DNA from 4 places in the Streptomyces sp. NPDC047049 genome. Region 1 is predicted to be linked to each of the others. Evidence: riboswitches for the same ligand, from Rfam matches in the RefSeq annotation. Region 1 holds a riboswitch; each other region holds the start of a gene.
The links. Region 1 has a riboswitch for cyclic di-AMP ahead of ABZ851_RS03990 (peptidoglycan DD-metalloendopeptidase family protein). Riboswitches for the same ligand answer to the same signal wherever they lie in the genome.
Positions count from the first base shown of each region.

Region 1 (6,965 bases):
GGGCAGGCCTCACAGAGAAACCGTCGCGGCGATCACCGACGACTTCCCCGAACGGGCGTGGCGTTGGCCGGAGTGAGCAGGCCGGAGGCCCAGGGGTGGGGTGCGAAGCCAACCCCGGCCGCGCCGTGACCCGTCCGGCCGCCGAGGATTCGCCGTCCGGCGCCGTAGCGGAAACGCTGGGGACGTCAGCGGAAACGCTGGGGACGTCGACGCGGCCGCCACCACGGTGCTCGTAGGGACGGGCGGGAGTGGGGAGAGGCCGGTGCGGATGCTTCAGGACGAAGCGCGTCCCAGGGATGACGGGGGGCGGCAGGTGGGCCGCGGCCGGCGGACGAAGCTGTCCGGGCGTCGGCCGGTGCGTCTGCTTCCCGCGCTTCTGATCGCCGGGGGCCTCGTCGTCGGTGCCGTCACGCCGGCCGGTTACACGGCCGCGCCCTTCTTCTGCGCCGCCCCGCTGATCGCGGCGTCGCTCTCCTCCCTGCGCAGTACCGCCGTCACGTCCCTGGCCGCCGTGCTCGGCGAGATCTGGGCCGTCACCTACCGCGGCGCCGTCGAGGACTACCAGGAATCCGTGGCGGAGAGCGTCATGATCTTCGTGGTCGCCCTGCTGGCCCTCGGGCTCAACCGGTGCGTCCAGAGGAGCGATGCCCAGCTGGCCTCCGTACGGGACATCTCGGAGGCCGCGCAGCGCGCCGTACTGCCCATGCCCCCCGAACGGCTCGCCGGCCTCGGAGTCGCCGCCCGCTACGTGGGCGCGCGGGCGGATGCCCGGATCGGCGGCGACCTCTATGCGGTGCAGGACACCCCGCACGGCGTACGGCTGATCGTCGGCGACGTACGGGGCAAGGGGCTGGAGGCGGTGGAGGCCGCGGTGATCGTCATCGGTGCCTTCCGCGAGGCGGCGGAGCAGGAGACGACGCTGGAGGCGGTGGCGGGCCGGCTGGAGCGGGCGCTGCAGCGGGAGGGCGGACGGCGCGCGGGGCTCGACCAGTTCGAGGGGTTCACCACTGCCGTCCTCGCCGAGATCCCCGCCAACGGGCAGTCCGTGCTGCGTGTGCTCAACCGCGGCCATCCGCCCCCGCTGCTGCTCACCCTGGACGGCGGGGTGCGTGAGCTGGTGCCCGTGGCGCCGGCGCTGCCGCTGGGCATGGGCGAGGTGGCGAGCTGGCCGGACCGGTCGGACGAAACGTTCTTCCCGGCCGGTGCCCTGCTGCTGTTCTTCACCGACGGAGTGACCGAGGCCCGGGACCTGCTGGGCCGCTTCTACCAACCGGCGAGCAGACTGCGCGGCCGTCGTTTCCCGGGGCCGGACGCCCTCCTGGACACGCTCGTCGAGGATGTCGCACGGCATACGGGCGGCGCACCGGCCGACGATATGGCCCTGTTGGCGGTGCAGCGGCCGATGAGTGCGTAGGGAGGCCGTGCACGGCGGGGCGTGTCCCGGCACGGCTCGCGCTGCCCTGCGGAAGGCGCCGTGCGTGGCGCGCCCTACGGCATGCCCTGCGCCACGCCCTCCGTCCCCGGGAACCGGTGCAGGCTCTCACCGTGCGGGCCGGTGAGCGCGACCGGGCGCTCGTCCAGGGCGAGGGTGAGCAGCCGGGCGTCAGCCGGGTGCGGCGAACGGTGCGCCGGGGCGGGGATCCAGGGCAGGACGGCGGGGTGCTCGTGGGAGATCCAGTGGCCGCCGCCGGGCCGTCCGCGCAGCAGCGACCGTACGAGATGCGTGAACTCCTCGCGGCGGGCGGGCGCGAGGTCGGCCAGCGCGGCGCTGTGGAAGATGACCAGTGTGGCCCCGGGGGGCGCCTCGGCGGCGAGCGCGGGCAGTTCCTGGAGCAGGTCGCCGCGCACCAGCCGTGGCCGCGGCGCCGGCCGCACCGCCTCGACGGCCGCGGACAGCCGCGCGGCGCGCTCCTCGTCGCCCGGCCATACGAGCGCCTGCAGCCAGCGCAGATCGTCCGGTTCGGCGGCCGGGTCGAGCGGGTCGAGGCCGATGCCTGCCCGCCAGAGGATCCGCGGCATCCGGCCCCGGGCGGGCAGCAGCTCGTCGGCCGTCCACGCCGTACGGCACTCCAGCACCAGGGGGCTCTCCGGCGCCCCTGCCTCCGTTCGTACCTCCGCCTCTGCCGCGGCCTCCGCCTTCGCCTCTGCCTCGGTGAGACGGGCGCCGCTTCCCCCATCGCCCTCGTACCGGCGCAGGTAGCGGTAGCGATAGCGGTCGGGATGCAGGCACAGCCCCGCCGACGTGCCGACCTCCAGCAGCGCCAGCGGCTGCGGCAGGCGGGCGAGCAGCGGCAGCAGCGTCGCGCAGTGGGCCGGTTCGTCGGCCCGGGGCGAGCGCTGCATGATCACCGCACGCACCTCGTTCCAGTGCCGTACCGTCCACTCGCGCCAGCGGCCGTACGCGGTTTCGCCGCGCGGCCCCAGCTCGGCGTGCGGGCCGTCGAGGTAGCGGACGGCGGCGAGCAGAAGCTCCGGCTGCTGTGCGCCGCCGGCCGGCAGCGACCCCGACACCAGATCGCAGAGCTCCGGGTCGTGGCTGATCCGCGCGCTCAGCTCCTCATGCGCCGCGGACCGTCCCCGCGCCTGGCGCCAGGAGAACTCCCGGTACCGCTCCGCCAAGCCCCATGTGCCGACCACGGTGCGCTCGGCGTGACGGGTGTTCCCGGTGTTCCCGACGTTGACGGCCATGATCCGACGTTACTGCTCTCACGTTCCGTAACCGAGGGGCACCCCTCCGCATAACGACTGGTGCACAATCGCCGCGAGATCGTTTAGGCGCGGACGGTCAACTCGCCCGGTTTGCAGCCATGCTGGCCGAAAAAGTCCAGGCCAAAGCTCCTGGGAGGCCGCTAGGAAATCCCGGGAAGGCTTGGAATTCGGCTGCGTTCTCTATTACTGTCCGATAACGCAGCGCGGTCGTCCCAGCCGTCGCAAGAGGCGGCACCGTGCGCAGACGCCGAATCCCGCACGCGCTTTTCACGCACCTCCAGCACCTCGAACTGCACCAAGGGAACCGGGGAACCACTTCCTTGGGGTGAATCGGACGCTCTCCGCCAGCGGGCGCCCGTAGGAGACCTTCCTGCTCCGAACCCGTCAGCTAACCCGGTAGGCGAGAAGGAAGGAAAGGAGAGCGCCCCCGTGGCGTCCAACAGGCCTGCCCCCGAGGGTCCGTCCGCCTACGACCTCGATGACCGAGGTGCCTTCCCGGGCCCCGGTCATGCGGACAGCATCAACGACGGACCGTGGGAGGAATGGAATCCCACCGAGGATTCCGTCCGCTCGGTCCGCGGCAAGCACAGAGTGGCCAAGCAGCGTGGCAGCGGGCTCGCCCGCGGTGGCACGGTCCTGGGCGTCGGCGTCATCGCGGCGGTCGGTGCCGGCGGGATGGCCACGGCCGAGGGCCGCCCTCCGGTTCCTATCTCGATGCCCGACGTCGGCGGAATGGCCGACGACCTCGCCGACAAGCTGCCGGACGCCAAGTCGCTTCCCGGCGTCGGTGATCTCATATCGGACGCGGGCTCGGACGCGGGCGCGGCTTCGGACGCGGGCTCGGACGCGGGCGCGGCTTCGGATGCGGGCACGGCCTCGGGAGCCGGAACGGACGAGGCGGTGGCTCCGGCCGGTGCCGGTCCCCTCACCCGGACCACCCGGACGGACTCGGGCGCGGACGCCGGCGAGGCGCTGCGCAGCCGCATCCTCCAGCAGGCCGACGCGCAGCAGGGCGCCGCCGAGCAGGAGGCCCGGGAGACCGCCGAGCACACCGCTTTCCAGACGGCCGCCGAGGAAGCCGACGCCCACCAGGAGTCGGCCGAAAAGGCCGCAACAGCCAAGAAGGCGGCCGAGTTGGAGGCCAAGCGCGAGGCCGAAGAGGCGGCCCGTCGGAAGGCGGAGGCCGCCCGCCTCGCCAAGCTGGCGAAGAGCTTCATCGCTCCGGTCTCCTCGTTCACGCTCACCGCGAGCTTCGGCCAGGCCGGCGACCGCTGGGCCGCGGACCACACCGGGCAGGACTTCGCCGCGCCGACCGGCACTCCCGTCAAGGCCGTGCACTCCGGCACCATCACCCAGGCCGGCTGGGCAGGCTCGTACGGCTACCGCATCGTCCTCACCCTCGACGACGGCACCGAACTCTGGTTCTGCCATCTGTCCTCGATGGTGAAGACCTCCGGCAAGGTCAGCACGGGCGATGTCATCGGCCGCGTCGGCGCCACCGGCAACGTCACCGGCCCGCACCTCCACCTGGAGGTGCGCCCGGACGCCGGCGACCCGATCGACCCCATGCCGTGGCTGCGCGATCACGGCATCAACGTGTGACGCACGGTCTTCGGCGTGTGGCGTGTGGCGTGTGGCTGCGGGCGCGTGAGGTGAGGCTTCGGCTTGTGATGTGCAGCTTCGGGGTGTGACGCGCGGCCTCAACGGGCGTCCGTCCAACAGAAGTTGGCGTCGGCGGGCGTCAGGGGCATCCCAGGGCGTCGCGGGGCGCCGTGTGGCACCGGCAGCGTCCGGGGGGAGCGGAAGGAATAACTCCGCTCCCCCCGGCGTTGCCACCACACATGACTGCGACCCACACCCCCCGAAATCGTCAGTCCCTCGGCTCGCTCTCCGTCTCCCCGCTGTCCCTCGGCGGCAACGTCTTCGGCTGGACGGCCGACGAGAGCGAATCCTTCGCCGTGCTCGATGCCTACGTCGCGGGCGGTGGCAACTTCATCGACACCGCCGACGTCTACTCGGCCTGGGTCCCCGGCAACAAGGGCGGCGAATCCGAGACCGTCCTCGGCAACTGGCTGGCCTCCCGCGGCAACCGCGACGATGTCGTCATCGCCACCAAGGTCGGTGCCCATCCGGACTACAAGGGCCTGTCCGCCGCCACCATCAAGTCCGCGGTCGACCTCTCCCTCTCCCGTCTGCGCACCGACTACATCGACCTCTACTACACCCACTACGACGACGAATCGGTCGAGGTCGGGGAGTTCCTTACCGCCCTCGACGACCTCGTCCGGGCCGGCAAGGTCCGCGAGATCGCCGCGTCCAACATCTCGGCGAAGCGCCTGGAGGAGTCCCTGGCCTTCTCCGCCCGCGAGGGCCTGGCCCGCTACGTCGCCCTCCAGCCGCACTACAACCTGGTCTCCCGCGACACCTACGAGGGCGAACTCGCCGACACGGCCGCCCGCCACGGCCTCGCCGCGGTCCCGTACTACGCCCTCGCCTCCGGCTTCCTGACCGGCAAGTACCGCCCGGGAACCACCGTCGACAGCGCCCGCTCCGGCGGCGCGGCCCGGCACGCCGACACCGACCGCGGCCGGCGCGTCCTCCAGGCTCTCGACACCGTCGCCGCCGCCCACGAGGCCGAGGTGGCCACCGTCGCCCTCGCCTGGCTCGCCGATCGGCCCACCGTCGCGGCCCCGATCGCCAGCGCCCGGACGGTGACGCAGCTGCCGGCCTTGCTGGCACTGGGCGACCTGACGCTCACGGAGACGGAACTGAGGCTCCTGGACGAAGCGTCCGCCTGACCAACTCAGAGGCGGGGAGGGGGCGGGCGGGCCTCAGGGAGGGCGGGCCGGGGAGGCGAGCCCCCAGGCCCGCAGAGCCGCCGCCCCCTCGCCCGCTCTCCGGGCTCCGCTCTCCCGCTCTACTTCCGGCGGTCGACCGCCACCCACGACGCCAGCGCCACCCCACCCGCCACCGCGAACACCGAAGGCCAGGCCCCGATCTTCTTGGCCAACGGATGCGACCCGGCAAACGCCGCCACATACGCCCCACTCAGCGCCGCCGCCGTCGCACTCCCCGCCTTCTCCTGCCACCCCTTGGCCGCCACCGCCCCGGCCACAGCCAGCGCCACCCCACCAAGCGGCCGCTTCTTCGTCCAGCGGGCGGTGGCGTAGCCGCCTACCAGGCCGGTTGCTGCGATCACTGCCGTGGGAACCCGAGCCATCTCCGTAACCTCCCTCGGGGGCCAACTCCCCCGGCCTCGCGCCCCCAAGGGGCAGTGCATTCGGATCACTCCTCCTTGGCGGGCCGTTCGTATTCGTGGATGGCGATGACGTTCGGCTTGTCCCCGTCCAGCTGGATCGCCACACCCTGCGGCGTGTGGATCACACGGGCCGAACCGGTGGCGTTCGCCCCGTACTCGAGGAGCACCTCCCGATCGTTGCGCATTTTGCCCCCTCCTGTTGAATGAATTGCTAATTGTCCATTTTTATTGCGTAGAGAATGGAACGCGAAGAAAGTCTGATGCCAGGCTTCCGTGGTGCCCCGCCGGGTGCGGCCGGGTGATGCCTCCAGGGGGTGGATCGCTCCTGGGGTGGTGTCCGTGACCCGCCAGGCCTGACAGTTCGTTCGGGCGCCAGGGGGTGTTCTGGAGATCATTCATCATGAACGGCTCCGTGGCTGGATGTCCAGCCCTCGCCTGAACGATTCTTCTAGGGGGCCCCTATGTCATAAAGTGCCCTTTTTGTGAACCCTCGACTGTTAGTAAAGTAAATTTGATCGACTCTGATTAACGGGGCTACCCTGCGGCAGGATCAATTCGAGGAGGGGAGCGAGGCGTGCCACAGGATTTTGCCGAGTGGCTCGAGGGGGTGCTGCGGCAACGCGGGATGTCCCAGAAGGCCTTGGCTGAGATGATCGACGTGACGCCGGCCGCCGTGAACGGGTGGGTGAACGGCCGCTCGGTTCCGCGCTACGAGAAGATCACGCTCATCGCGGCTGCGCTCGAAGTAGCGGTCGAGGACGCGGTGGACCTACGAATGCCCGGAACGTCGTCCTCCGAATTGGAGTGGATGTTTCGTGAGGCGCCGAAGGACGGCGGTCGGGAAGGCGGCAACGCCGCTGCGTTCGCCTTTGCGGCGAACCTGGAGGTCCTTGCCCGTGAGGCCACCCAGAACAGCCTCGACGAACGGCTCGAGGACGGGCCGGTGGTGTCGCGTTTCGTTCTGCACGAGCTGACGGGGCAGCCCCTGCAGGACTTC
Region 1 covers NZ_JBEYVM010000001.1:859,296-866,260, forward strand. The annotation lists gene ABZ851_RS03980 (PP2C family protein-serine/threonine phosphatase) at 269-1,414, shown strand; gene ABZ851_RS03985 (DUF2332 domain-containing protein) at 1,489-2,688, opposite strand; cyclic di-AMP (ydaO/yuaA leader) riboswitch at 2,945-3,127, shown strand; gene ABZ851_RS03990 (peptidoglycan DD-metalloendopeptidase family protein) at 3,139-4,311, shown strand; gene ABZ851_RS03995 (aldo/keto reductase) at 4,551-5,507, shown strand; gene ABZ851_RS04000 (hypothetical protein) at 5,627-5,929, opposite strand; gene ABZ851_RS04005 (hypothetical protein) at 5,995-6,153, opposite strand; gene ABZ851_RS04010 (helix-turn-helix transcriptional regulator) at 6,543-6,965, shown strand, end outside.

Region 2 (6,965 bases), on a different contig from region 1:
GCCGAAGCCGCCTCCGCCGCTGCCGCCTGCCGACATGCCGCCCATGGACGCGGACGGCGTCGCCGGACCCGTGCGCTTCCACTCCACGTGGTCGGCCGGGATCTCCTCCAGGAACCGGGAGGGCGGGTTGTAGGAGGGCTGGCCCCAGGCGCTGCGCATCGTCGAGCGGGTGACGTAGAGCCGCTGGCGGGCGCGGGTGATGCCGACATAGGCGAGCCGGCGCTCCTCCTCCAGCTCCTTGGTCTGGCCCAGCGAGCGCATGTGCGGGAAGACGCCGTCCTCCAGGCCGGTCAGGAAGACGGTCGGGAACTCCAGGCCCTTGGCGGTGTGCAGCGTCATCAGCGTGATCACGCCGCTGCCCTCCTCGTCCTCGTCCGGGATCTGGTCGGAGTCGGCGACCAGCGCGACCTGCTCCAGGAAGTCGGAGAGCGTGCCGGGATTCTCCTCACCGCGGTCCTGCTCGAATTCCAGGGCCACGGCGGCGAGTTCCTGGAGGTTTTCGATCCGGGTCTCGTCCTGGGGGTCGGTGGAGGCCTGGAGTTCGGCGAGGTAGCCCGTGCGCTCCAGGACCGCTTCCAGGATCGTGGCAGGGCCGGCGCCGGACTCGACGATGGTGCGCAGCTCCTCCATGAGGACGTTGAAGCGCTTGACGGCGTTGGCGGAGCGGGCCGCCATGCCGTACGCCTCGTCGACCCGGCGCAGTGCCTGCGGGAAGGTGATCTTCTCGCGCAGCGACAGGGCGTCGATCATCGCCTCGGCGCGGTCGCCGATGCCGCGCTTGGGGACGTTCAGGATGCGGCGGAGCGGGACGGTGTCCTCGGGGTTGCTGAGCACCCGCAGATAGGCGAGGACATCGCGGACCTCCTTGCGCTCGTAGAAGCGCACCCCGCCGACGACCTTGTAGGGCAGTCCGACCCGGATGAAGATCTCTTCGAAGACCCGGGACTGGGCGTTGGTGCGGTAGAAGACCGCGACATCGCCGGCCTTGGCGTCACCGGCGTCGGTCAGCCGGTCGATCTCGTCGGCGACGAACTGCGCCTCGTCGTGCTCGGTGTCGGCGACATAGCCGGTGATCTTGGGGCCGGCTCCGGCGTCCGTCCAGAGGTTCTTGGGGCGGCGGTTCTCGTTGCGCTCGATGACGGCGTTGGCGGCGGAGAGGATCGTCTGCGAGGAGCGGTAGTTCTGCTCCAGCAGGATCGTGGTCGCGTCCGGGTAGTCCTCCTCGAACTGGAGGATGTTGCGGATCGTGGCGCCGCGGAAGGCGTAGATCGACTGGTCGGCGTCACCGACGACGCACAGCTCGGCGGCGGTCTCGGCGGGGCCGACCAGCTCGCGGACGAGGGTGTACTGGGCGTGGTTGGTGTCCTGGTACTCGTCGACGAGGACGTGGCGGAAGCGGCGGCGGTAGTGCTCGGCGACATCCGGGAAGGCCTGGAGCAGGTTGACCGTGGTCATGATGATGTCGTCGAAGTCCAGGGCGTTGGCCTCGCGCAGCCGCGCCTGGTACATCGCGTACGCCTCGGCGAGCGTCTTCTCGAAACCTCCCCCAGACTCCGTCTGGGAGGTGCCCCCAGCGGCCGTCCCGGCGAAGGTCTCCTCGTCGATGAGCTCGTTCTTGAGGTTGGAGATCTTCGCGCTGAAGGACTTGGGCGGGTAGCGCTTGGGGTCCAGGTCCAGATCGCGGCAGACCAGCGCCATCAGGCGCTTGGAGTCGGCGGCGTCGTAGATGGAGAAGGAGGAGGTGAAGCCCAGCTTCTTGGACTCGCGGCGCAGGATGCGGACGCAGGCGCTGTGGAACGTGGAGACCCACATGGCGTTGGCGCGCGGGCCGACCAGCTCCTCGACGCGCTCCTTCATCTCGCCGGCGGCCTTGTTCGTGAACGTGATCGCGAGGATCTGGCCGGGGTGGACATGGCGCTCGGCGAGCAGATGAGCGATGCGGTGGGTGAGCACCCGGGTCTTGCCGGAGCCGGCGCCGGCGACGATCAGCAGCGGGCCGCCCGTGTGCACCACGGCGGCCTTCTGCTCGTCGTTGAGCCCTTCCAGCAGCGTCGCCGGGTCGAGGACCGGACGGGCGGCGCCGTCGCGGTAGTACGCCTCTCTGGGCACGGGCGCGTCGAACCTCCCGCCGAAGAGGTCGGCGGGGATCTCCTCCGGGGCCGGGCCGTGCTCGTCCTCGGGGGGCGGGGGGTGCTCCTCGCCCTTGGGGCCGAGGTCCGCCAGGAAGCTGTCGTCAAAGAGGCTGCTCATCGCCCACCGAGTCTAGGCCGCCGCACTGACAGTCCGCGGCCCAGTAGCCGATTGCGGCCCGCTTCCGCCGCGGGCCGTGGCAGCGCGGCAGGTCAGACGTCCGGGGCCGGATGGAACCGGTCGGCGGCCCGTCTACCCGAATCCGACATCTGCCACGCCAACACCCGCATCGCGTTCAGGTCACAAAAAGGTTTCGGGCATATCGAACATCAGCCTTCACAGGAGCCACACGAGTTGGCTAACGTCCTCGCTCAGGCAGCCCGCCTCCCCGTGGACGACAGCGTCCGCACGGGCCGCCCACGCCGAGTCCGGCCCTGCCTTTGGGCACCCGGAGCCGGGGACCCACCAGCACCACCGGGGTGAATCGGACCGGACAGCCGCCGTCGGCGGACATCCGGACCGTAGGGCAAGCCTTCCGTCAGCGACACCGCCCGAACCCGACAGCTAACCCGGTAGGCGGTCCACGGAAGGAGTCGCCGGCCTTGGCGTCGCATCGCAAGCCGCGCACCAGCATTCTCACCTCGCCCGGAGGACGGCGTACGGCGGTCGGGCTCACCACCGCCGCCCTCGCCTCGGCCACGCTGCTCTCGCAGTCCGCCGACGCGGCCCCCCGGGCGCCCAAGCCCACCGTCGAAGAGGTCAAGCAGAAGGTCGACGACCTCTACCACCAGGCCGAGGTGGCCACCCAGAAGTACAACGCCGCCAAGGAGCACACCGACGACCAGCGTGACCGTGTCGACGGACTGCTCGACGCCGCCGCCAAGCGCGCCGAGAAGATGAACGACGCCCGGCGCCGGCTGGGCACCTTCGCGTCGGCGCAGTACCGCACCGGCGGCATGAACCCGACGGCGCAGCTGATGCTCGCCAAGGACCCGCAGCAGTTCTTCGACCGCAGCCACCTCATGGAGCGGCTGACCGGACGGCAGAAGGAGGCCGTCTCCGAATACCAGGAGCAGCAGGCCGCGGCCGCCCGGCAGCGGGCGGAGGCGACCCGCGACCTGGAGCGGCTGCAGTCCTCGCAGGCCTCGCTCAAGGAGTCCAAGCAGTCCGTCCAGCAGAAGCTGGCCGAGGCCCGGCAGCTGCTGTCCCAGCTCACCGCCCAGGAGAAGGCGCGGCTGGCGGAGCTGGAGCGCCAGAAGGAGGCGGCGGCCAAGCGCAAGGCCCAGGAGGAGGCCCGCAAGCAGCAGGAACGGGAGCGCCAGCAGCACGACGGGGGCGGCACGTCCGGCGGCCAGACCGGTGGCGGCGCCGACAACGGCGGCTCGACCGGGGGTTCGTCCTCCACCCAGGCCGAGAAGGCGCTCGCGTTCGCCCGCTCCCAGATCGGCAAGCCGTATGTGTGGGGTGCGACCGGACCCAGCTCCTACGACTGCTCGGGGCTGACCCAGGCGGCGTGGAAGGCGGCCGGCGTCAGCCTGCCGCGGACCACCTGGGACCAGGTCAAGGCCGGCCAGCGGGTCGCCACCAAGGACCTCAAGCCCGGTGACCTGGTCTTCTTCTTTGACGACATCAGCCATGTGGGCATGTACATAGGCGACGGCAAGATGATCCACGCCCCGCACCCGGGCGCCAACGTCCGGGAGGAGTCGATCTACTACATGCCGATCTACGGGAGCGTCCGCCCGGGCTGAGGCCCGGCCCCCGCTCCCCCTTCAGGCCACCCCCCACGGCAACCCCCCACACGCCACCGCGCGGCCGTCGCCTCCGGATGAGGAGTGCGATGACCGCGCGGTGTGCCGTTCGGGGAACCCCTGCGCCGGCGCCCGGAGCCCGGTTCCGGGGCGCCCGCCGCTCCGGCCCGCGCCCCGAGCCCGGCTCCCGGGGCGCCCGCCGGTCCGCTCAGGTCCAGAGCACGGCGATGAAGATGTTGGCCACCGTCAGCGCGCCGACCGCGCCGAAGAGCGGCGGGGCGATCTTCTCGTCGTCCCGCTTGACGTAGACCAGCCCCAGGATGACCACCAGAACGGCCATCTTGATGCCGAGCTTGAGGGTGTTGAGGCTGTGGCCCTCGGCCTGGTTGAGGCCGACCAGCACGATGCCGGTGACCAGCATCGTCAGCGCGCCGTGCAGCATCGCCGGCACGAAGCGGGCGGTGCCCGCACCCATCGCCTTCATCTGGGTCAGGAAGCCGCCCAGCAGGGAGGCGATGCCGATGATGTGCAGGCCGACGAAGAGATTGATTACTACGTCCATAGTGCTGGATCGTAGCCGCCGCATAGCACGGCTCTTCAGGCAGGGCGCCCACAATCGCCGCTTCGGTCAGGCCGGGCCCGCTCCCGGCCGTGCGGCCGTGGCGCCACGGTCACCTGCGCACCGGCACCGGTCGAAAGCGAACAATCCCGGGCAAGCGGACTCATCACCGCAACACCCCGGCTTAGCGTCCTCCTCCAGGCGGTCGACTCCCCGCCCTCGCCGGCCTCCCACCGGCGTCCTGTCGGCCGCCCCGCCGTGAGGTGCGGCGGCGGTCCGTTCCCTCGTTGCGGACCGCCGCCGGGCCCACGGGCTCCAAGGGAAGGAAGTGAGGGCCACCGTGGCCTCGCACCGCAAGCCGCGGCAGCATCCGCTCGCCGCGCTCACCGGCGGCGCACGCAGCGCACGCACCGCCCGCACGGCCGCCACCCTGGCACTGGCCGGCGCCGCCACCGCCACGGGCTTCGCTCCGGCGGCGGAGGGTGCCCCCGTCGCCGCCGTGGCCGACGGCGCCGGCCAGGCCGCGCACCGGCTCACCCCCGACCGGGTCAAGGACCGGGTCAACGCGCTGTACCAGGAGGCAGAGGTGGCCACGCAGAGCTACAACGGCGCGAAGGAAGCCGCCGGTGCCGCACGCGAGGAGCTGAGCAGGCTGCAGGACGAGGCCGCCCGCAGGACGGCGGAACTGAACGCCGCCCGCGGCGAGCTGGGCACCGTGGCCGCCAGCCAGTACCGCTCCGGCGGCGTCGACCCGACCGTACGGCTGCTGCTGTCCGCTGACCCGCAGCGCTACCTGGACGGCGCCGCGGTGCTGGAGCGGGCGGGCAGCCACCAGGCCACCGCGGTGGCCGGTTACGCGCGCCGGCTCGGCAGCGTACGGCAGATCCAGCGGCGGGCCGAGGACACCGCGCAACGGCTGGCGGACACCGAGTCGGCGCTGAAGAAGCACCGGGTCACGGTCGTCCACAAGCTGGGCGCCGCCGAGCAGTTGCTGAACCACCTCACGGCCGAGCAACGGCAGCGGATGGCGGGCCACGGCGGCGCGCACGGCGGCGCCGGGCAGGGCCGGGCGGGGCGCGGGACGGGGCGCGGGGACGGTCTTCCCGGAAAGCTTCCCGCCGGTCCGGGAGCCGCCGCGGCCGCGGCGCAGGCTGCGGCGCAGGCCCCCGACCCCCGGGCCGCACGGGCCGTCGCCTACGCCTACGCCGCCCTCGGCAAGCCGTACGTCTGGGGTGCGACGGGCCCCTCCGGCTTCGACTGCTCGGGGCTGACCCAGGCCGCCTGGAAGTCGGGCGGGGTGTCGCTGCCCCGTACGACCTACACCCAGATCAGCTCCGGACCGCGTATCGACAGGTCCCAACTCGCCCCCGGTGACCTGGTGTTCTTCTACTCCGGCATCAGCCATGTGGGGCTCTACATCGGGGACGGCAAGATGATCCACGCCCCGCATCCGGGGGCGCCGGTGCGGATCGCGCCGATCGACCAGATGCCGTTCGCGGCGGCGACCCGGCCGGCATAGGGCCGGTCTGCGGCATAGCGCCGGTCTGCGGGCATAGCGCCGGTCTGCCGGCGGAGGGCCGGTGTGCCGGCGGACGGCCGGTCTTCACGGTTCCGCCTGCCGCGCGGCTCCCTCGGCCGGGCGCGCCGCGCGCTCACCCCCTGAGCTGCGTCCCCAGCCAGCGGAAGATCTGCGGCACCTGGTGCTCCCACACCTTCATGGTGTGGCCGCCGGCACCCGACGAGATCTGCTGGACGTTCACCGTCGTCGGGAACCTCGCGAACTGCCGCAGACCGAGGCCCGCTTGGTAGCCGTCGCCCGCCGCGCCCGACACATACAGGGCCGTACGCGGCGGCCTCCCCGCGGCGTTGGCGGACTTCAGGATGTGCAGCGGGTTGGACTCGATGCGCAGCTTGGGGTCCTTGCCGGCCAGCGAGTCACGTTCGAGCGCCGGGTCGTTGTAGCCGGACATGGCGACCGCGGCGCGGTAGCGGTCCGGGTGGGAGAGGGCGAGCTTGGCGGCGCAGTGCGCGCCCGCCGAGTAGCCGGCCAGGGCCCAGGAGTCCGCGGTGTCGCCGGCCCGGAAGTTGTCCACGATCATCTTGCGGACATCGACGGTCAGCCAGCTGTCGGCGTTGACCTTCCCGGGGATGTTGACGCAGCCGGTGTCCGCGCCGGGGAAGACGTCGGTCCGCGGGGACACCAGGATGAACGGCTTGACCTGGCCGCTCTGCATCAACGGCCGGACCTGGTCGGCGACCCGCAGGGAGCCCAGCCAGGTCTTCGCCGAGCCCGGGTAGCCGGGCAGCAGCTCGACCACGGGGAACTTCCGGTTCCGGTAGGCCGGGTCGTTGTACTGCGGCGGCAGCCATACGTACACCTCGCCCTGCACGCCGGAGATCCGGCCCTTGAGGTCGGTCATCTGCACGCCCGGACCCACCTTGGGGTCGTCGGCGGGGCGGAACCGCTGGAGCTGCTTGGGCTCGTTCTTGATCTGCCGGCCGCCCATGCCGTCGGGGCCGAGGTT
Region 2 covers NZ_JBEYVM010000003.1:50,125-57,089, reverse strand. The annotation lists gene pcrA (DNA helicase PcrA) at 1-2,250, opposite strand, end outside; cyclic di-AMP (ydaO/yuaA leader) riboswitch at 2,541-2,725, shown strand; gene ABZ851_RS08165 (NlpC/P60 family protein) at 2,733-3,881, shown strand; gene ABZ851_RS08160 (hypothetical protein) at 4,090-4,443, opposite strand; gene ABZ851_RS08155 (NlpC/P60 family protein) at 4,769-5,959, shown strand; gene ABZ851_RS08150 (alpha/beta hydrolase-fold protein) at 6,093-6,965, opposite strand, start outside.
Region 2: linked by a shared signal. The riboswitch ahead of ABZ851_RS08165 (NlpC/P60 family protein) and the one ahead of ABZ851_RS03990 (peptidoglycan DD-metalloendopeptidase family protein) in region 1 are both predicted to bind cyclic di-AMP.

Region 3 (6,965 bases), on a different contig from region 1:
GGCCCGGTACCAGCACAACACTGCCCTGACCTGCCCGGTTCGGCCCGCCTATGCGCGGATGCGCACCCGGGACGAGCAGTCGGAGCCGAGCGGGCCGACTATGCACGCCCGCATCGTGTAGGCGGTGCCTTCGGGGAGGTTTCCGCCCTTGCAGGAATCGTGGCCGGGGCTCTTGCTGGTGGCGGTCCGGCCGGTGCTGAGCTCGCCCCGGATGCCCTCAGAGTTGGAGAACTGGTCGCTGGCGCACAGCTTGTCGCCGCCCGCGCTCCACTCGACGTAGCCGTGGACCGTGCCCCTGGCCTTGGCGACGATGCGGACGTCGCCGTTGGAGTAGGTGTAGGTCTTCCAGCTCATGCCGCTGTCGGCGGAGGCGGGGGTGGCGGTAAGACCGGTGAGGGCGCCGGCGAGCAGTCCGGCGGAGGCGAACGCGGCCAGGGCCGTACGTATGCGCACGAAAGATCCTTTCACATGGGTGTTGATCACGCCTATTCAAGACCATGTCGATCAACGATCACTCAACACCCCCGCTACGAGCGACAGTTGCTGGCCCCGCTGATCCGCGGATTGATCGTCGCGCTCTTGAGGAAACGAGTCGCTTGCTGCCGGGCCCAGTCATTCTTCATTGCCCCGAAGACCGCTGGCGCATGGTCGAGGTGTACGACGCGTTGCGCAAGGACAAGACGCGCCGAACCCGGCGCCTGAGCGGATGCAACATCGTTGCATCCTTCGTCGACGCCGCAGATCATCCCTGGGAGTGAACCATCGGCTCGCCACGACGCCTGCGCTCACGAGCAGGGGATGTCGTCGTGTTCCTCAGCCGGCGAATGTTGCATCCAGTGCAATTCATCCCTTTTTCTGCCCGGTCGGGTATCTGGAATTGCAGGTCGTACCACCACACGACCGCCCGGTCCCGGCGCCGCCGGACGACGGCGGCCTGTAGGTGTTCTCCGTCCGGCAGGCGCACCTCCACTTTCGGGGCCGCTTGGCCCGCGGTGCCGGCCTCGGCCCGTCGCCGGCGGCCGTGGCGTTCCTGACGGAGCTGGGGGTGGATCCGGCGTAGTGCTGGGGGTCCGGCGTAGCGGAGGGGGTGCGGCGTAGCGCAGGCGGTGCGGTGGGGGCCGGACAGCGCGCGGGCGCACCACGGTGCGCCCACCGGTTACGGTCGGAAGGTGCACGACAAGCCCGACACCCCCGCCGCCGACGACTTCGCGGGCCGCGCCGCCCCCGACGCCTCCGCACTCGCGGGCCGCCCCGCCGCCGACGCCCCCGCGGGCCGTCCGTCCCCTGCCGCCGACGCCGCCGCGGGCTGCCCCGCCGGGTCCGCCCCCGAGCTGTTCACCTGGGAGTTCGCCGCCGACCCCTACCCCGCGTATGCCTGGCTGCGGGAGCATGCGCCGGTGCACCGGACCGAGCTGCCCAGCGGCGTCGAGGCCTGGCTGGTGACCCGGTACACCGAGGCGCGGCAGGCGCTCGCCGACGGCCGGCTGTCGAAGAACCCGGTGCACCACAGCGAGGCCGCGCACGGGAAGGGCAAGGTCGGCATCCCCGGTGAGCGCAGCGCCAACCTGATGACGCATCTGCTCAACATCGACCCCCCGGACCACACCCGGCTGCGCCGGCTGGTCTCGAAGGCCTTCACCCCGCGCCGGGTGGCCGCCTTCGCCCCGCGCGTCCAGGAGCTCACCGACCACCTCATCGACCGGTTCGCGACGGAGGGCGAGGCCGACCTCATCCATGAGTTCGCCTTCCCGCTGCCCATCTACGCGATCTGCGACCTGCTGGGCGTGCCGCGCGAGGACCAGGACGACTTCCGCGACTGGGCGGGCATGATGATCCGGCACGGCGGGGGGCCGCGCGGCGGCGTCGCCCGGTCCGTGAAGAAGATGCGCGGCTATCTCGCCGAGCTGATCCACCGCAAGCGCGAAACCCTCGGCGACACCGCGGAGGCGGACGAGGACCTGATCTCCGGCCTGATCCGGGCCTCGGACCACGGCGAGCACCTCACCGAGAACGAGGTCGCCGCGATGGCCTTCATCTTGCTGTTCGCCGGTTTTGAGACGACCGTGAACTTGATCGGCAACGGCCTCTACGCCCTGCTGCGCCACCCGGCCCAGCGCGAGCTGCTGCAGAAGTCGATCACAGCGGGCGACACCGACCTGCTCACCACCGGCATCGAGGAACTGCTCCGTTACGACGGCCCCGTGGAGCTGGCGACCTGGCGGTTCGCGACGCAGGAACTGACTCTGGGCGGGCAGCGGATCGCGAAGGGCGACCCGGTCCTGGTGGTACTGGCCGCCGCCGACCGCGATCCGGCGCGCTTCACCGAGCCGGATGTCCTGGATCTGACCCGTCGTGACAACCAGCACCTGGGGTACGGGCACGGCATCCACTACTGCCTGGGCGCGCCGCTCGCCCGGCTCGAAGGGCAGGCCGCGCTGGCGACGCTGCTGACCCGGCTGCCGGACCTCCGGCTCGCGGCGGAACCGGACGCCTTGCGCTGGCGTGGCGGGCTCATCATGCGCGGACTGCGGTCGCTGCCGGTGGAGTTCTCGCCCGAGCGCCCTGACCAGCAACAAGGTCAGAAGTGACAGAGAGTCAGGTGCGTGACCTTCGCGTGATCTGCACTACACCGACTTGTGACTACCCGTGACCCCGGCTACCTTTCCACCGACGATCGACGGGCTTCACCCGATCGGCCGAAGCGGTGATGTGGGGGACCGGTGTAACGGTGCGCCGCGTGCGCGTCGGCCGGGCGGGTACCCGTCGAGCAGCTCACAGAGCTCGTCGTACAACTCAACCGCCGCGCGAAAGGCATCCGCATGCGTTCCGGGAACGGCCGACACCGTCGACCCCGCCAGGCACCGGCCATCTTTGTCACGGCGGGAGTGACCGGCGCCGGTTTCGCCCTGCCACTGCTCGCCGCGAGTGGCGCCCACGCCGCCGACACCGCGACCTGGGACAAGGTCGCGCAGTGTGAGACCGGTGGCGTCTGGAGCGCGGCTTCGGGCAACAGCTACTACGGCGGGCTGCAGCTCACCCAGGAGATGTGGGACAACTACGGCGGCTCGGCCTACGCCTCACGCCCCGACCTCGCCAGCCGCTCCCAGCAGATCGCGGTGGCCGAGTCGATCCTCCACCACCGCGGCCCGGAAGTCTGGTCGAGCTGTGCGGTGAGCGCCGGTCTGACCAAGGACGGCCAGGCGCCGGAGGTCGACCCGGGCAGCACCGCCACCCCCTCGCCCGCCCCGTCGGACGACGGCGGCTCCCCGGACCCCTGGGACTCGTCCGGCAGCCCTGACGCTTCGGGCTCCGCCGGGACGCACGACGGGACGCACGACGGGCCCGGCGACGAGCCGTCCGCTCCGACGCCGTCGCCCGACGCCTCGGACTCCGCCGGGACGCACGAGCCCGGCGACGAGGCATCGGGCCCCGCGACGCCGGGCGACCGGGCCGACGACCCGTCGCGGTCCACCGACCCGTCCACCGGCCCGTCGCACTCCGCCGACCCGTCCGATGACCCGCCGCAGCCGGCCGACCCGTCCGCCGACCCGTCCGAGGGCGGCAGCCGTACGGACACCTCCGGCACGCCGCGGGAGACGCCCGCGAAGGGCAAGCACCGCGGCGGTGCGGGCGACGAGGGCGCCGACGACGACGGCAGGTCCTCCGGCGGCCGGCACGCCTCGCGCGGCGACGCCGGGCGCACCGGCCCGGCCGCCGACGGCGACTACACCGTGCGCCCGGGTGACACGCTGTCAGCCATCGCCTCGGCCCACCGGCTGTCCGGCGGCTGGAGCGCCCTCTACGACCGCAACGAGGACGTCATCGGCTCCGACGCGGACCTGATCAAGCCGGGCCAACTGCTCGATCTCGGGCACTCCGCGGGGTAATTCGCCGCCGTTCGACCGCTTTTGGGAAAGTGAGACAAGGGTCTCGTTGACTCGGCTGAACCTCGGTGTGTACCGCCTCGGTAAACCGGGGTTCACCTGCGGGTATGTGACCCAGTCGTGATCAAAAGCGGTCAACTTGGTTCAGATGGTGGGGTTTGAACCCCAAGCCCATTACTGCTTAACGTCAGGACCGCTCGCCAAAGCGGGCCCTTTGATCACACGCCGAATCCTGCCGGTGATCGGAGGCACTTGACGCGCAAGCGCCGAAGGCAGGAGCGGGGGAACCAAGGTAAGTGCCGGCCCCGCCCGTGAAAGCGGGTCAGCCGGCTTGGGGTGAAGCCACGTGCGTCACGCGCACACGGCCGGGCGATTCTCACAGCCCGAACCCGACAGCTCACCTCGTAGGCGTCGGTGAGGAAACGAACGAACCATGCTGATCATCAAGGGCAAGCACCGTCGTCCCTCCAAGGCCGTCCGCGTCGCCACCCTCGCCGGCATCGCCGGTGCTGCCGTGGCCGTCCCGCTGATGGGCGCCACCTCCGCCTCCGCCGCCTCCGTCTCCACCTGGGACAAGGTCGCCCAGTGCGAGTCCGGCGGCAACTGGTCGATCAACACCGGTAACGGCTACTACGGTGGCCTGCAGTTCTCCAACTCCAGCTGGGCCGCCGCCGGTGGCACCAAGTACGCCCCGCGCGCCGACCTGGCCAGCAAGTCCCAGCAGATCGCCGCCGCCGAGAAGCTTCTCGCCATCCAGGGCCCGGGCGCCTGGTCCTGCGCCGGCGCCGGCAACCTGACCTCCGGCGGCCCCGCGGCCGACGTCGACACCTCCGGCTCCGCGCAGACCAAGTCCGCGCCCCAGCAGGACCAGGGCTCCGCCAAGGCCGAGACGAAGAAGGCCCCGGCCGCTCCCGAGCAGCACGCCTCGCGCTCGACCGAGCGCAAGTCCATGGGCCACGGCAACTACACCGTCAAGGCGGGCGACACCCTCGCCAAGATCGCCAAGGCGCACGGCACCGACTGGAAGTCCGTCTACAAGGCCAACAAGTCGGTCATCGGCGGCAACCCGAACCTGATCTTCCCGGGTCAGAAGCTCAACGTCTGAGTCTCCTTCTCACCGGGATCGGACGGGCCCGAGCGGCGAGCCCCCTTCCCGTGTGAGACCTCCGTGAGACCGCTTCCTGCGTGAGACCGCCCCGCCCGGCGCGCCCTTCCCCCCAGCGCGTCGCGGCGGGGCTTCTCTCGTCCGGCGCCGTGCCCGGGCCGCCGCAGCCGAGACGGCCGCACGCCGGTGACCGGCGACGATCACGGTTTTTTCCCATTCAGCGAACAATGCCCTGAAATCTCCCGCGAACTGGGTCTTTGGGGAGTATTCCGGGCCGTTCCGTCCCACGGAGCGGGCCAAGGGCGGGCGGACGCACCCCGGGCCGTTAGGCTCATGCGCAGAACGCCAGACACCCACGAAGGAGACAACGTGCCGTCGATCGACGTCGTCGTAGCCCGCGAAATTCTCGACTCGCGAGGTAATCCCACGGTCGAGGTCGAGGTCGGCCTCGACGACGGCAGCACCGGCCGTGCCGCCGTGCCGTCCGGCGCCTCCACCGGCGCCTTCGAGGCCATCGAGCTTCGTGACGGCGACCCGAACCGCTACCTGGGCAAGGGCGTGGAGAAGGCCGTCCTGGCCGTCATCGAGCAGATCGGCCCGGAGCTCGTCGGCTACGACGCCACCGAGCAGCGGCTGATCGACCAGGCCATGTTCGACCTGGACGCCACCGACAACAAGGGCTCGCTCGGCGCCAACGCCATCCTCGGCGTCTCCCTCGCCGTCGCGCACGCCGCCTCCGAGGCCAGCGACCTCCCGCTGTTCCGCTACCTCGGCGGCCCGAACGCGCACGTCCTGCCCGTCCCGATGATGAACATCCTGAACGGCGGCTCGCACGCCGACTCCAACGTGGACATCCAGGAGTTCATGATCGCCCCGATCGGCGCGGAGTCCTTCTCCGAGGCGCTGCGCTGGGGCGCCGAGGTCTACCACACCCTCAAGAAGGTCCTGAAGGAGCGCGGGCTGTCCACCGGCCTCGGCGACGAGGGCGGCTTCGCCCCGAACCTGGGCTCCAACCGCGAGGCCCTGGACCTCATCCTGGAGGCCATCAAGCAGGCCGGTTACGCCCCCGGCCAGGACATCGCGCTCGCGCTGGACGTCGCCGCCTCCGAGTTCTACAAGGACGGCAAGTACCAGTTCGAGGGCAAGGACCGCTCGGCCGCCGAGATGACCGAGTACTACGAGGAGCTGGTCGCGGCCTACCCGCTCGTCTCCATCGAGGACCCGCTCTTCGAGGACGACTGGGCCGGCTGGAAGGTCATCACCGACAAGCTCGGCGCCAAGGTCCAGCTCGTCGGCGACGACCTGTTCGTCACCAACCCCGAGCGCCTGGCCCGCGGCATCGAGGAGGGCTCCGCCAACGCGCTGCTGGTGAAGGTCAACCAGATCGGCTCGCTGACCGAGACCCTGGACGCCGTCGAGCTGGCCCAGCGCAACGGCTTCAAGTGCATGATGTCGCACCGCTCCGGTGAGACCGAGGACGTCACCATCGCCGACCTCGCCGTCGCCACCAACTGCGGCCAGATCAAGACCGGCGCCCCGGCCCGCTCCGAGCGCGTCGCCAAGTACAACCAGCTGCTGCGCATCGAGGAGATCCTCGACGACGCCGCGGTCTACGCCGGCCGCTCCGCCTTCCCGCGGTTCCGCCACAGCTGACCGCACCAGGCCCGCTGCCCGCCCGACCGGGGCAGAGGGCCGATCGGGCGAGGCAACCGCCCAGCACCCCGTACGTCCCCGGCGACGGTCCCGTACCGTTGCCGGGGACGTGCCTGCTTGAAGCAGTCAGGCGTCCGTCAGTGAAGGGGAGACGACGTGCCCGCGGACCGGTTCTCGACCGCGACCCGACTCAAGGCGCTCGGCGAGCAGGCCGCCGCCCGCGTCTACCGCGCCCGCCCGCCCCGCCGTAACCGCCTCACCGGCCGCGCCGCCCTGCTGGCGCTGGTGATGTGCTCCCTGGTGGTCGCCCTCGCGTACCCGAT
Region 3 covers NZ_JBEYVM010000013.1:110,834-117,798, reverse strand. The annotation lists gene ABZ851_RS25750 (hypothetical protein) at 49-453, opposite strand; gene ABZ851_RS25745 (hypothetical protein) at 498-758, shown strand; gene ABZ851_RS25740 (cytochrome P450) at 1,332-2,588, shown strand; gene ABZ851_RS25735 (transglycosylase family protein) at 2,886-3,887, shown strand; cyclic di-AMP (ydaO/yuaA leader) riboswitch at 4,098-4,310, shown strand; gene ABZ851_RS25730 (transglycosylase family protein) at 4,318-4,989, shown strand; gene eno (phosphopyruvate hydratase) at 5,323-6,642, shown strand; gene ABZ851_RS25720 (septum formation initiator family protein) at 6,799-6,965, shown strand, end outside.
Region 3: linked by a shared signal. The riboswitch ahead of ABZ851_RS25730 (transglycosylase family protein) and the one ahead of ABZ851_RS03990 (peptidoglycan DD-metalloendopeptidase family protein) in region 1 are both predicted to bind cyclic di-AMP.

Region 4 (6,965 bases), on a different contig from region 1:
GCAGCCAGTGTCCTGCAGGCACGCACGCCACGGTGAGATCTGCGCAGGCCGCGCGCATCGGGTCGCCTTGGCGGTTTCCCGAGATGTTGCAGATCGCGTCCCACTCGCCGTTGACGAACAGCACCGGCTGCGTCAGGCGCCCGCCGTCGGGTGCTTTGCGCGCGTAAGCGATGTTGGCGTCGTCGTTTGTGTACCACGCAGAGGGAGGACGAAAGCCGTGAGTTGCGAACGCCTGCACCAGGGTGTCGAAGTCCGCCGGTGGCCAGAGAGCCGGATCGGCCGGCGTCGGCGGTGCGCGGTGCGCGGCGCCGAAGCGTCCGCCGTCGCGTGTGACCGTGGCCGTCGGTGAGATGGCGCCGATCGCTGCGGGGCTGCCCGGTTGATAAACCGATGCCAGCGTTGCCGCCGGAGCCGCGTCAAGGTCGGCGACCGCCGCTTCGAAGTGTGTCGTGTAGTAGCGGTAGTAGTCCCACTGTCCGTCCGGATACCGGTCGGCCGGGTAGAGCCGACGGTCGACCAGGGGTACGAGCGTGGCCAGGCTGTTGGCGGTGGGGTAGTAGGCCCACGAGGTCAACATCACGCCGCGGCACCGCTCCGGCTCGTGTGCGGCCACCGCTCCCGCCACGGCGCTGCCCCAGTCGTGGCCGATCCAGACCGCGGTTCTGCCGCCGAGATGGTCGTGGAGCTCCGTCAGGTCCATCACGACCTCCTCGACGGTGTAGGTGTCGGCATCCGCCGGGGCGGAGGATTCGCCGTACCCGCGCAGATCGGGCGCGACGCAATGCCACCCGTCGGCAGCGAACGCGTCCATCTGGGCCCGCCACAACAACCCGATGCCCGGCCACCCGTGGAGGAAGAACATCAGCGGTCCATCGGCTGGTCCGCACTCCAGGTAGTGCGTGGTGTGGCGAGGCGTGCCGAAAATGCGCGAGACCAACGGCGGTGCGATATCGCGGCGAACCTCGTCCTCGCCATCCCGTCGACGCGCGTGGGCGGTCCCGGCAACGAGAGCGAACAGGATCAATGCGATGTCCAGGGCTCCATACACGACGGCTGTTGGTTTGAGCCCGAATCGCTCGACAGCGAGCCCGGCGGCGAGCGCAGGCACACTGAAGGCGAGATAGCTGACGATGTACATCGTCGCGAACACCTGGCCACGTCGGGCGATCGGTGCCGCCTCACCGAGGGCATGGACGGCGAACCGGAACGTCGCCCCGAACCCGAATCCCGCGATCAGCGATCCGACGACGTAGAGCGGCAGTACACCCGTCGGCATGGCTGCGACAGTGACCAGGACGCCAAGGGCGAGGGGCCCGAGGCCGAACCATGCGCGGTGTCGTGGCGGAGCGAAGGCCGACGCGACAGTGCCCGCCGTCCCCGCGACGAAGAAGGCGCCGAGGATGACGCCCGCGGTGAAGTGGCTGTGCACGTCGAGGACGGTGGCGAGGATCGACGATCCGAGCGAGAGGTACAAGCCGCCAAGGGCCCACGTCGCACTGATCGACGGCAGCAGTGCGACGAAGACCGGCCGCGTGGCCCGCGGGAGTTGAGCGCTGGGCAGCAGTGACCGCCAGATCGTTTCCCGGGTTGGCAAGTCGGATCGAGCTTGGTCGGGAACCAGCCAGACGAGTGCCGCGAGCACCAGGGACACGACGGTGAGGATCCAGAAGACGAGTTGGCGGGGCAGTGGCGCGAACTCCACCAAGGCGCCGGCGAGGACAGCGCCGATCGCTATCCCCAAGGAAGGGACCGCGCTGCTGATGGTCGAGCCGAGCCGGGGGTTCGGCGCGGACTCCATGATCAGGGCGGTAGTGGCGCCGGCGGCTGTCCCCACGGCAAGGCCCTGCACAATGCGCGCGGCCATCAGGCCGCCGACGCCTGTGGCGACGGCGAAGAGCAGCATGCCCAGAGCGAGCAGCACCAGGGCACCGCAGGCGACAGGCCGACGGCCCACCCGGTCGGAGACCGATCCGACGGTCAACAGGGCGGCGAGCAAGGCGAAGACGTAAACGGCGAAAACGACCGTCAAGGTGAACGCGGAGAGGTCCCACAGGCGCTGATAGACCGGGTAGAGGGGGGACGGCGCCGAAGCGGCCGTGAGCGTGGCCGCGCCCACGGCCCCGGCCAGGAAGAACGAAACTGAACGGTTGAGCACGCGATCTCCAGCAAAAAGCAATGATCTTTGCTTTAACTCGGTGGCCCATCCTAGTAGAAGCAAAGATCTTTGCGTATGCTGGTGACGTGTCTCACCATGCAGCCGCCAGCCGCCCCGGAGGGCGGAGCAGTCGAGTACTGACCGCGATCTACACCTCGGTCGGTGAACTCGTGGGCGAGGGCGCCGAAAAGATCACGTTTCCCGTGGTCGCCGAGCGGGCCGGAGTCAACCCGACGACGCTCTACCGACGCTGGGACAGCGTCCACGCTCTCCTTGAGGAAGTCGCTGTCGCCGCCCTGACCCGGGACGGTGAGTCAGCGCCCGACACCGGATCCCTCCAGCAGGATCTGACCGAGTGGGCGCAGGTCATCGCCCGCGACATCACACGTCCCCACCGAGCCCGATACCTGCGCGCGATGGTGTCGGCCCGCACCGAGATCGTCGCGAGTTGCCCGGTCACGGAGAAACGGCGCGAGCAGGCATCGGAGGTGGTGAGCCGGGCCCGCGAACGCGGTGAGAAGACACCGAGCGTCCCGCAGATCCTCGACCATGTCATCGCGCCTCTGTACCACCACGTCGTATTCGCCTTGCCCGTCGATCGCGAGTACGCGCGACGTCTGGTCCGCGATGTTCTGGCTATGGCTGAGTGACAGGCTGTCCCGCACATGCTGGACGCGCTGCTGGACCTGCACGGCGGCGTGAGCCGGAGACGGTGATGCCCGACCCACCTCGGTACCGATGTTCCCCGAGGCCGTCTCAGAAGCGGTCCTTTGCCCGAGCAAGATCAAACGTCACGGCCCGGCGGACGCGAAGCGCCGTTCTGGTTCCCGGAACTCGTTCTCACGCAAAGGTAATTCGGGGCACTTCTGAGAATGACAGCATGCCGGGCATGACGGCCCCTCAAGAAGCCTCCCCGAGCGACGCGGAGGACGTCCAGCGCCACCCCTGTCCGCGCTGCCGGGCCGAATGTGGAGACCGTGGACTTCGACAGCGCCGCGTCGGAACCGGGGGCTTCGGCGAGGGTGTTCTCCACGTCCCAGGTGGACAGGCCGCGGACGAACGAGGCGATCACCGGCGACTCCAGCACATTCGCCCGAGTCACCGCGGCGCCGAACAGACGCGAGCGAACGCCTCCGTGGTGCCCCGCACCCTGGGACGGGCCACCGTCACCGGTCCGGACGTCGTCTTGATGGCCACCTCGCGACGCCCGTTGCGGCGCCCGGCCCGCACCACCGGTCCGGCCCCCTCCGTCTCACCGGCCTCACCCTCAGCGGCGGCACCGGCGCACTCGCCGTGACGCACCTGGAGCTTGCCGAAGGGCCCAGGTCCCACTTGATGTCGGCCAGGTCGAGTCTGCATGCCTCGCTCACCCTGTGCCCGACCTGCGACATCAGTTTCGATGCGGTGTAGTTCCGTGCGTGAGGGCGAACTTGCGGCAGGTCGCCAGCCCGCCACCCCAGCCGGTGAACAGCGCCTGGCCACGGGCTCGGCCGGCGGGATCCGCAGGGCGGCGTCCTTGGTTACCCGCGGGCGGTCCGTCCCGTCGAGCGAGCATCGACGACCCGCCCGGTCATCCGAAGGGTCTCAACCTTGTGCCGCAGTTCGAGGAGAAGCTGTGAGATATCCGCCCTCAGCGAACAGTTAAAACTGCCTCTGACCTGGGACTTGTAACTGATCACCAGGATCTGCTGTCATTCTGACGGAACGTACGTCCTGTACATTTTTTACGGAGGAGAGGAGCAGACATGCTGCGACCGACGGCCCGCTATGTCCTTCCGGAGTTCACCGAGCGCACCGCCCAGGGGACGCGCACCATGGACCCGTATTCCAAGCTGCTCGGCGAGCGCATCATCTTTCTGGGCACCCCGATCGACGACACCTCTGCCAACGACGTCATGGCGCAGTTCATCCACCTCGAACACGCCGCGCCCGACCAGGACATCTCGCTCTACATCAACTCCCCCGGCGGCTCCTTCACCGCGATGACCGCCATCTACGACACGATGCATTTCGTGTCGTGCGACGTGGAGACCGTCTGCCTGGGGCAGGCCGCCTCGTCCGCCGCGGTGCTGCTGGCGGCCGGCACTCCGGGCAAGCGGCTGGCGCTGCCCGGCGCCCGGGTCCTGATCCATCAGCCGTCGTTCAGCGAACCCGTCCAGGGACAGGCCAGTGACCTGCAGATCCAGGCGACGGAAATGCTGCGCACCCGCGACGTACTGGAAGAGATGCTGGCGAAGCACACCGGGCAGACCCGCGAGCGGATCGCCACCGATATCGAGCGCGACAAGATCTTCGACGCCCCCGCCGCCCAGGAGTACGGCCTGATCGACCAGATCACCCGTAACCGCAAGCTGTCGGCGCTCCGGCCCGGGGCGCGGTGAGCCCGATGCTGCCGCCCGAACCACCACCGCTGCCCGCCCTGACCCGCGCGGAGGGGGAACTCATCGACAGCTACCTGGAAGTGATCGACCTGCTGGGCCGGATCAATCCGGCCCGCTGCGGGGGCACCTACAGCGGGCTGCGCGCCGCCCAGGCGCTGGTCGGCAAGGCCACCCGGCTGCGGGACGCCCTGACGCTGATGCACCAGCGGGGCGAGACCGAACTGCACCGCGCGACGCTGACCCGGGCACTGCGGGTGCTGGACGGTGAGCGGCGGGCCGGACTGGTGACGATGCCGCCACCCGAGGAAATCTGACCCGGCGCACGCTCCGAGGCTGCGCATACGGCGTAGCCTCCGCCCCCGATCTGAGGAGGCGACGAATTGCGCGGCGCGGACCCAATTCCTGCGGTCTCGGATGTTTCGCCCCTGGTCCGCGGGGTGCAACGCTCCGCGCCGCGGCACCTGAGGGAACAAATCTAACCATTCGGGCCAATTGTGACCCATCTCACATACGGCATTTTCAACTCGGAATTCGGCTGCCAGGTGCGTGACGATCCCTTCGACGACAAGACCCCGCCACAGCGACGGGGCGGTCCGGACGGGCGCCTAATCCCGCCGCCGTGCCGGACGTCCGGTCGACGAGGTGGACCGGCGGGAGCGGAGGACCCGAGCAGGACGGGGTCCCGGCCTACACGGCCGAGGGCTCCTTGGGGTGAAGCCGTACGCACGGCCGGGCATCTTCGCCTGCCCGAACCCGACAGGTCTTCCTTCGCAGGCGGCTGACGAAGGGTTTGCGCATGACCATGCGCATGCATACGCCGAATCTGCTGGCGCGCGCCGGCACCGTCACCGCTCTGACGCTGGTCACGCTCGGCGGGACCACCGTTGCGCCAGGAGCGGCCGGGAACGCCGAAGCCGCATCCGTGTCCGCCCATGCGCTGCGGATCGCGGCTTCCCAGAGCGGAGCCCCCTACCGGTACGGCGCCCAGGGGCCGCACGCCTTCGACTGTTCGGGGCTGATGCTGTACTCGTTCAAACGCGCCGGCCGGTTGCTGCCACGCACCGCCGCCGCACAGTACGGCCGCACCCGGCACATCCCGCCCGGCGCGCGCCGGCGCGGCGATCTGGTCTTCTTCCATTCGCGCAGCGGCATTTACCACGTCGGCATCTACGCGGGCCGGGGCCGGATGTGGCATGCGCCCAAGGCCGGGAGCGTGGTGCGGCTCGAACGGATCTGGAGCCGTTCGGTCTGGTACGGGCGGGTGGGCTGATCCTGCGCATTCATCTCACGATCGGTCAATTGCCGGTGCGTTCGGCAGATTTCCCCCGTGCCCACCGCACCCCGTGAATAGCCCTGGGCGCACCACCTCCCTCAGGACAGCGCCAGCTCGACGAGCAGGATGCCGCCCAGCGCCGTGAGCAGCGCTCCGGTGGTGGCTTCCAGGGCACGGGCCACCGAGGGGCGGCGCAGCCAGACGCCCAGCCGGTCGACCAGCAGGGCGACGGCGGGGAACCAGACCAGCGCCATGGCGACGACCATCGTGGCGAGCAGCAGCGTACGGGGCAGCGCGGGCGCTCCCGCCGGAACGAACTGCGGGAGCAGGCTGAGGAAGAGCACGGGTGCCTTCGGGTTGAGCGCATTGGTCAAGAAGCCCTGGCGCAGACTCCGCGTGGTGCCCAGGAGGGCGGTGTGCGGGCGGCCGTCGGCCGGGGTGCCCGCCGCCGTGCGGGCCGTGCCGTCCGTGGTGGCCGCCGGGCGCCGGACGGCCGCGATCAGGGCGCGGGTGCCGAGGTACAACAGGTAGCCGCCGCCCAGGAGTTGGACCGCGCCGAAGAGCGCGGGCACGGCGACCAGCACCGCCGCGAGCCCGGCCACCGCCAGAGCGGTGTGCACCAGCAGCCCGCCCGCGACTCCGACGGCGGCCGCCACCCCCGCCCGGCGCGAATCGAGCGCATGGCGCACCACGACCGCGAAATCCGCGCCCGGCATGGCGACCATGCCCGCGGCGACTCCGGTGAAGGCGATCAGCTGTCCGTCCATAGGAGCAGCTTCGCCGGTCGGAGGCTTTAATGGGTATTGGCAATGTTCTTGGTGAGCCTGAAGAGATTCTTATGTACGACCCCACCCGGCTGGCCGCCCTGGTAGCGGTGGCGGAGGCCGGTTCGATCACCCGCGCCGCCGCCCGGCTGGGCTACACCGCTCCGGCGCTCTCCCAGCAGCTCGCCAAACTGGAGCGGGAGGCCGGGGCGGCCCTGCTGGTGCGCCACCATCGCGGTGCCCGGCTGACGGCGGCCGGTGAGCTGCTGCTCGTACGGGCCCGGCGGGTCCTCGACGAACTGGACCAGGCGCGGCACGAGCTGTCCCGGCTGGCGGGGCTGTCCGGCGGGCGGCTGCGGGTCGGCACGTTCATGACCGCCGGCACGCATCTG
Region 4 covers NZ_JBEYVM010000004.1:288,097-295,061, reverse strand. The annotation lists gene ABZ851_RS12780 (alpha/beta fold hydrolase) at 1-2,155, opposite strand, end outside; gene ABZ851_RS12775 (TetR/AcrR family transcriptional regulator) at 2,242-2,805, shown strand; gene ABZ851_RS12770 (ATP-dependent Clp protease proteolytic subunit) at 3,901-4,536, shown strand; gene ABZ851_RS12765 (hypothetical protein) at 4,542-4,850, shown strand; cyclic di-AMP (ydaO/yuaA leader) riboswitch at 5,129-5,328, shown strand; gene ABZ851_RS12760 (C40 family peptidase) at 5,333-5,806, shown strand; gene ABZ851_RS12755 (LysE family transporter) at 5,908-6,576, opposite strand; gene ABZ851_RS12750 (LysR family transcriptional regulator) at 6,648-6,965, shown strand, end outside.
Region 4: linked by a shared signal. The riboswitch ahead of ABZ851_RS12760 (C40 family peptidase) and the one ahead of ABZ851_RS03990 (peptidoglycan DD-metalloendopeptidase family protein) in region 1 are both predicted to bind cyclic di-AMP.